DNA from 3 places in the Planococcus sp. APC 3900 genome. Region 1 is predicted to be linked to each of the others. Evidence: riboswitches for the same ligand, from Rfam matches in the RefSeq annotation. Region 1 holds a riboswitch; each other region holds the start of a gene.
What was found. Region 1 has a riboswitch for S-adenosylmethionine ahead of QMA04_RS09250 (phosphoadenylyl-sulfate reductase). Riboswitches for the same ligand answer to the same signal wherever they lie in the genome.
Positions count from the first base shown of each region.

Region 2: another riboswitch for S-adenosylmethionine. It lies ahead of mtnW (2,3-diketo-5-methylthiopentyl-1-phosphate enolase); the one in region 1 lies ahead of QMA04_RS09250 (phosphoadenylyl-sulfate reductase).
Region 3: another riboswitch for S-adenosylmethionine. It lies ahead of QMA04_RS02540 (methionine ABC transporter ATP-binding protein); the one in region 1 lies ahead of QMA04_RS09250 (phosphoadenylyl-sulfate reductase).

Region 1 is NZ_JASDCT010000004.1:28,462-30,725, reverse strand. It holds gene cobA (uroporphyrinogen-III C-methyltransferase) at 1-530, opposite strand, end outside; gene QMA04_RS09250 (phosphoadenylyl-sulfate reductase) at 615-1,328, opposite strand; SAM riboswitch class I at 1,486-1,603, opposite strand; gene cysQ (3'(2'),5'-bisphosphate nucleotidase CysQ) at 1,750-2,264, opposite strand, start outside.
Region 2 is NZ_JASDCT010000001.1:143,095-145,358, forward strand. It holds gene mtnW (2,3-diketo-5-methylthiopentyl-1-phosphate enolase) at 1-910, opposite strand, end outside; SAM riboswitch class I at 986-1,095, opposite strand; SAM riboswitch class I at 1,339-1,492, shown strand; gene mtnK (S-methyl-5-thioribose kinase) at 1,567-2,264, shown strand, end outside.
Region 3 is NZ_JASDCT010000001.1:513,154-515,417, reverse strand. It holds gene QMA04_RS02540 (methionine ABC transporter ATP-binding protein) at 1-1,002, opposite strand, end outside; SAM riboswitch class I at 1,071-1,172, opposite strand; gene QMA04_RS02535 (carbon-nitrogen family hydrolase) at 1,224-2,012, opposite strand; gene QMA04_RS02530 (pyridoxal phosphate-dependent aminotransferase) at 2,099-2,264, shown strand, end outside.

The sequences.
Region 1 (2,264 bases):
TCAGGAAGCTTGCTGACACCCATGTAGATGCACAACGTATCCATGCTTTTGACGACATGTTCCCAGTATTCATCCTGGTCGACGCCCACTTTGCTGACTCCTGAAATAAAGGCTACGGAAGAACTGTAATCACGGTGAGTGACCGGAATTCCGGCGTAAGCCGGCGCTGCAATGCCCGCTGTGATACCTGGAACAATTTCAAACGGGATATTGTGGTCCACCAATGCCTCTGCTTCTTCTCCGCCTCTGCCGAAGACGAAAGGATCGCCTCCTTTTAAACGTGTCACGATTTTCCCCTGCAATGCGAACCGGCAAAGCAGCTCGTTGATTTCTTCTTGCTTCAAGGAATGGTTATCGGGTTTTTTGCCGCAATAAATCAATTGGGCATGTTCTTTCGCTTCGTCCAGCAATTCCTGGTTTATTAAGCGATCATAAAGGATGACATCAGCCTTCTGAATGGCTTTCAACCCTTTCACTGTAATCAAATCAAGGTCGCCTGGACCTGCACCCACTAAATAGACTTTTTTCATAAGCTTCCTAGACTCCTTTTTTCAACCAGAGAAACGATGATTATGCCATTTTCTGATCGGTAATTTACTCTATTGCCGGCCTAATTATGTATGCAGGCCACATTCAGTTTTCGCAAAGCCTTTCCATCTGCCGTCGCGGCTGTCTCCATCAGTCGTCACTGCAAAAGAGCAATGCTTGCAGCCGATGCTCGGATAACCTTCGTCATGCAGAATGTTGTATTCCAGGCCATTCAATTGGATATACTGCCAAACATCGTCCCATGTCCAATGAATCAGCGGACAAACTTTAACCGACTTGAACCGGTTGTCCTTGTTGATGAAATCCGTCTTGCTGCGGCTGGCTGACTGCTCTCTTCTAAGGCCTGAAATCCAAGCCTGTGCACCCGAAAGTGTTTGTTCCAACGGCTTGACCTTGCGGATATCACAGCATTTATCCGGCTGGCTGTTCCATAGTTCATCACCGAACTGGCTGGCTTGCTCTTCTAACGTCAATTCCGGCTTTTTCATCCGGATATTCAATTTCGGGTAGCGCTTCTTAACGCGTTCAATCAGTTCATAAGTTTGGTTGAAGTGGACGTCGGTATCGAGAAACACCACTTCGGCATCGCTTTTCACCTTGGAGATCAAATCAATCAGCACCATGCCTTCTGCCCCAAAGCTGCAAGCATAGACAATATTCTCTCCATAGGATTCATAGGCCCATTGCAGAATATCAGCAGCCCCTTTCAAGAGATCGGTCGGTGCCAAATCTTTAAATGGATCTCCAGTAAATTGCTCGTACGAAACAGCGTGGCTCATCCTAACTTCCTCCTTTAAACTTCTATATATTGAATTAAAGATTTTCAGTAAGCAGTCCCGTTGGTTGGATATTCCTCCGTACCACTAAAATAAAAAACCCCCCTCTTCCAATGGAACAAGAAGAGAGGGTACCAATTCGCAGTTTGCGGGGCCTGTCTTCTTATCTTCCAGATCCCAATGGAACCTGCTGGAATTGGCACAGTGTATCCGGTCAAAAACCAGAACTTGTTGCCGAGGCTTCAAAGGGCCAGTCCCTCCACCTCTCACGATAAGAAATACCTTATAAGATTACTTGGTTTTAATAATTTCTCTAAATACTATAGCAATAAAAGATAACTGTCAATAAAACTCTGAAAATATCATTTATTTACTTTCTGCAATAAAGAGTTTCCATTTTCTTCATTCACTAGCCTTAAGCTTTTTAGATTCTTGCCAAAAACCAGCCATTCTTCAGGCTTTCTTTGTTGTAGGAAAAGCGGGTTTGGTCTTTAACGCTCTGCACAACTCCGCCAGCTGCTTCGACAATCGCCTGGCCGGCTGCCGTATCCCATTCCATAGTCGGCGCAAAGCGGGGGTAATAATCCGCTCCCCCTTCTGCTACCAGACAAAACTTCAGTGAACTGCCTGCCGATATCTGTTCGATTGGTTGGCTATCGTCGTTTATCCGATCGATGAATTCCTGTGTTTCAGCGGACATATGCGAACGGCTTGTTACGATTCGAGTCCGGTCTAAAGCTTTTTTTGCAGTCAACAGAATGCTTCCCTCGAATAATTCATCGGCTTTTTCAAACTTTCCAGCTGAAGCAGCTTCCAATTTAAATGCGCCGCTGTTTTCTTCACCGTAGTAGAAAACATCCATGGCCGGCACGTAAATCACACCCAAAACCGGATAGTTCTCTTCTATTAAAGCGATGTTGACGGTGAACTCACCATTGC
Region 2 (2,264 bases), on a different contig from region 1:
CACTGCCGTAAGGAGAAGGAAACAGGGAGAAGTCAGCTCCTGCATAGCGGATCAATTTCCCGAGTGCGAGCGGTGTAGCGAGACCATAGAAAGCGGAAGAAGTGAAAGCGCCGCTGAAAGCCGGATGTGCCATGAGCGGCAAAGCAATTTCATCATCTTCAGCCAGTTCCTGCAGTACATCGAGCCCATACGCATGAACATTGAACAGTAAAGCATCCGCTCCAAGTTCACGTGCTTTTCGTGCTTTTCCTCTCAGTTCGGAAGTTCGCCCTGACAAGTTCACCGCATAAAGTGTACGATGGCCTGTTTCTTCATAAACGCTTGTCAGTACGTCTTTGCCAGTGGTGATTCGTTTTTCAAATGGAGTCAGTGGATTGTCGAATAAAATTTCATCGTCTTTGACCAAGTCCACACCACCCAATGCCTGTTCACGCAATTGAGCAGACAGAAAATCCAGATCGCGGCCGATGACGCCTTTGAATATGCTCATCAGAAGCGGTCGTCCGGCTACGCCAAGTGTGTTGCGGATTTCTTCAATGCCGAAGCGTGGGCCGGGAAAATGGCTGAGCAAGTCGTGGCTGAAATCCAAATCCACTAACTTCACTTCTCCGTCCAATGACAATTTTCCGAAAACCGTGGTCAAGATGGCCGGAAGGTCAGCAGAGAAATTGGCGGACGGATAAGCGACAGCAACTTCCGCTTTGACCAGTTCGGGTTTCAATGGATGGTTGATTTCTTCAAATTCCTTAACGGAAACGACGTTTCCTTTATGGTGTTTCAGCTGCTCCTGTTCGAGGAGCGGCAAATCGGTCCAGGAGCCGATCGTCAGACCCAAAGCGATGCCTTCCGCCTTTTTCTCAAAAGAACCAGGCTTTCCGTATAATTGATAAGTAGCAGTCAAGATGCTCATGTATTCAACACTCCCATGCAATTTTAAAAAATAAAAAACCTCTTCAAATAAGAAGAGGTTAAGGGCTTTAACAACTTCTTATTTCTCAGCCATCGGTTCTGGCTGCAAGAATTAGCACCGTGTCCACTATTGGACCGGTTGCCGGGTATCGTAGGGCTTGTCCCTCCACCTGCTCTGAATAAGAAAGATATGAAATTGGGTAAGTTTTTTGGGCTGGTCCTACTTATAGAATCTCAGCGTAAAAAGAAATGATCGTTCGAAATGATAGAACTGCTTTAATAGAGTAAAGTAATTCTGATTATTTCATGCGCACCGAAATCTGTCAACAGCATTGTTGCAAAATTGTTTTTATTTAAAAAATGTGATTGACAGTCAATTCTGAATCGTGATAGGATTCATTTCAGAACTTAATAGCACGACAAGCAGTACTCTTATCAAGAGCTGGCAGAGGGATTTTGGCCCGATGACGCCCAGCAACCGACCGTAATACCGTTGTGAGACGGGGCGCTTTGGCGCCAGGATGAATATCCTGTAAGGCACGGTGCTAATTCCATCAGAAATTTATTTTCTGAAAGATAAGAGGCATGGGATCTCTTATTCTGGCCTCTTTCTTTTGGAAAGAGGCTTTTTATATTGCAGAGAAAGGGAGATTGACCATGACACTTACGGCTCCAACCACCTATAAATCATTAACCGAAGAAGCTGCCATCGAATTGGCGAAAACTATTCAAGCATTTGATCATAAAGCTCAATTGACGTGCCGGGAAATCGGCGACGGCAATTTAAATTATGTTTTTCAAATTGAAGAGGCAGCCACAGGCAAGAGGCTGATCATCAAGCAGGCTTTGCCATATGCCAAAGTCATCGGCGAAAGTTGGCCGCTGACATTGAAGCGTGCGACGATCGAAGCCAATGTTCTGAAGAAGCACGGCGAGTTTGTGCCGTCTTTGGTGCCGGCCGTCCATGCAACGGACGAAGCATTGGCTATAACGGTGATGGAAGATTTATCGCATCTCGAAATTGCGCGGGAAGGCTTGATCAACGGCCGGCAATTTCCAAGGCTGTCACAGGATATCGGCGAATACCTGGCACAGACTTTGTTCCACACTTCTGATTATGGGCTGCATCCTTTTGAGAAAAAACGCTTGGCTGCTGAGTTTTCCAATCCGGAACTATGCAAAATCACAGAAGACCTGATTTTTACCGATCCATTTTTTGATGTTGACACCAATGATTACGAACCACAGCTGCAGGCAGCAGCAGAAGCGATTTGGAACGACCGCAAACTGCAGCTGGAAGTGGCGAAATTGAAGAAGAGTTTCTTGACTGAAGCGGAAGCGCTGCTTCACGGAGA
Region 3 (2,264 bases), on a different contig from region 1:
CGGAATCACCTCCACAATTGCCGATCTGCTTTCCATATACTTCAATGCATCCATGACGTCAGAAGAAGTCCCTTTCAACTCCATGATAAAAACGCCAAGCGGCCTTTCCTGAATGTACTCAATTGCTCCATGCAAAAAGTTTCCTTTGACCGGATAATTCTGCAGCATATCGGAAATTACGCCTTCTCCGGCCACTCCCCCTTTGAACAACACTTTCACTACTGTACCCGTAAATTCGCTCAACAGATGTTCCGGAACATTGAAAGAGACGACGCTGGAGATGAATTCCTTAGTCAATTCCTTTTGAGGATCTGCAAAAATGTCGTAGACCTGACCTTCTTCAATGACACGGCCACCTTGCATGACGGCCATGCGGTCACAGATTTCCTTGACGACATTCATTTCATGCGTAATCAGTACAATTGTGATGTTCAATTTAAGATTGATGTCTTTCAATAAACGCAAAATGGACAATGTGGTATTCGGATCCAGTGCCGATGTTGCTTCATCACATAACAAAACGGCCGGATTGTTGGCTAATGCCCGTGCGATGCCGACACGCTGTTTCTGTCCACCGCTCAATTGAGCTGGATAAACATCGCGTTTATCTGATAAACCGACCATTTCCAACAATTCCTCCACGCGGCCTTTCAGATTTTTAGATGGAGTGCCTGCAGCCCGAAGCGCAAAAGCGATATTTTCGTACACCGTCTTTTGGCTGATCAGGTAGAAATGCTGAAAAATCATGCCGATTTTCAAACGGGCTTTTCTCAATTTTTCACTGTGTAGTTTGGTCAAATCATTGCCATCTACTGTGACGCTGCCGGAAGTCGGCCGTTCAAGCAAGTTGATGCAACGGATCAGCGAACTTTTGCCGGCACCTGAATAGCCGACGATGCCGAAAATTTCACCTTTTCCGATTTCCAATGAAACATTATCCACTCCAGTGACGGTGCCATGCTTAGTTGTGTAAGTTTTCGTCAATTTCTCAATCTGTATCATAGCTTCCTCCCGCCAATAAAAAGATGCCTCTTTCATCAAGAAAGAAGCATCGAAAAATTTAGTTTCTCGACTTATCTTTCGGAACATTGGGTTCCGTTGGATTTGGCACCTTCCCAATCGGGGGTTGCCGGACGTCACAGGGCCTGTCCCTCAGTCTCTCTTGATAAGTTTAAGTTATTTAATTGAATTTTATGTTACAGGCATCCCCAGCGAGTGTCAATCTACTTTTTGAATTTTTCGTACAATTGCTCACGGCGATCGGCGAATACCGGAATGCGCTTCCGGACTTCCTCTACTTCATCCAAATCGATTTCTGCATAACCAATGCCTTCCTCTTTCTTCATATCCAAACGAACTTCTCCCCAGGGAGCGATCACCATCGTGCTGCCGCCGAATTCATTGTTTGGATCACTGCCGATACGGTTCGAGGCGACAATAAAAATTTGGTTTTCGATGGCGCGTGCCTGCAACAAGATGCGCCAATGATCAATCCGCGCTTCGGGCCATTCCGCTGATACAAATACAAGTTTTGCACCGTTCAGCGCCTGGGCACGGATCCATTCAGGAAAACGGATATCGTAACAAATGACGCCTCCGTATGTCTGATTATCCAATTCGAATGTGCCAAGTGTATCGCCTTCTTCAAGATGGATATGTTCATCCATTAAACAAAAACGGTGAGCTTTATCGTATTCCGAAACCAGCCCGCCGTCTTTGTCGACAACGTACATCGTATTATAGAATCCTCCGTTTTTTTCAGTCGAAACAGAGCCACCCACAATATTGACTTTATGCTCTTTCGCAAAACTTTTGAGCAATTCCACTGTCCGGTTTGTGCTGTCTGCCAATGTATCCAGTTCGGTCAATGCATATCCTGTATTCCACATTTCAGGCAAGACGATCGTCTCCGCTCCATTGCTTGCCGCTTCCGTTAAATAATCCAGGACCTTCCGATAATTCAATTCCGGCTGACCAAAAGCGATATCCATTTGAACGCATGCAATTTTCATTCGTTTCTCCTCCACTAGACAAGTTACCTTCAACTCTATAAGATTTGAAGTAGAAGTGCAATTATTTCGAAAATAAGGAGAATCACATGGACTTTTCAAAACGGCTCCAAAACTTGCCCACGCAGTTTTTCGCTTCACTGGTGGCCAAAACAAGCAAAGCAATCGCTGAAGGACGCGATGTCATCAATCTTGGCCAAGGCAATCCCGACCAGCCGACGCCCGATCATATTATCAAAGCCCTGCAAACCGCTG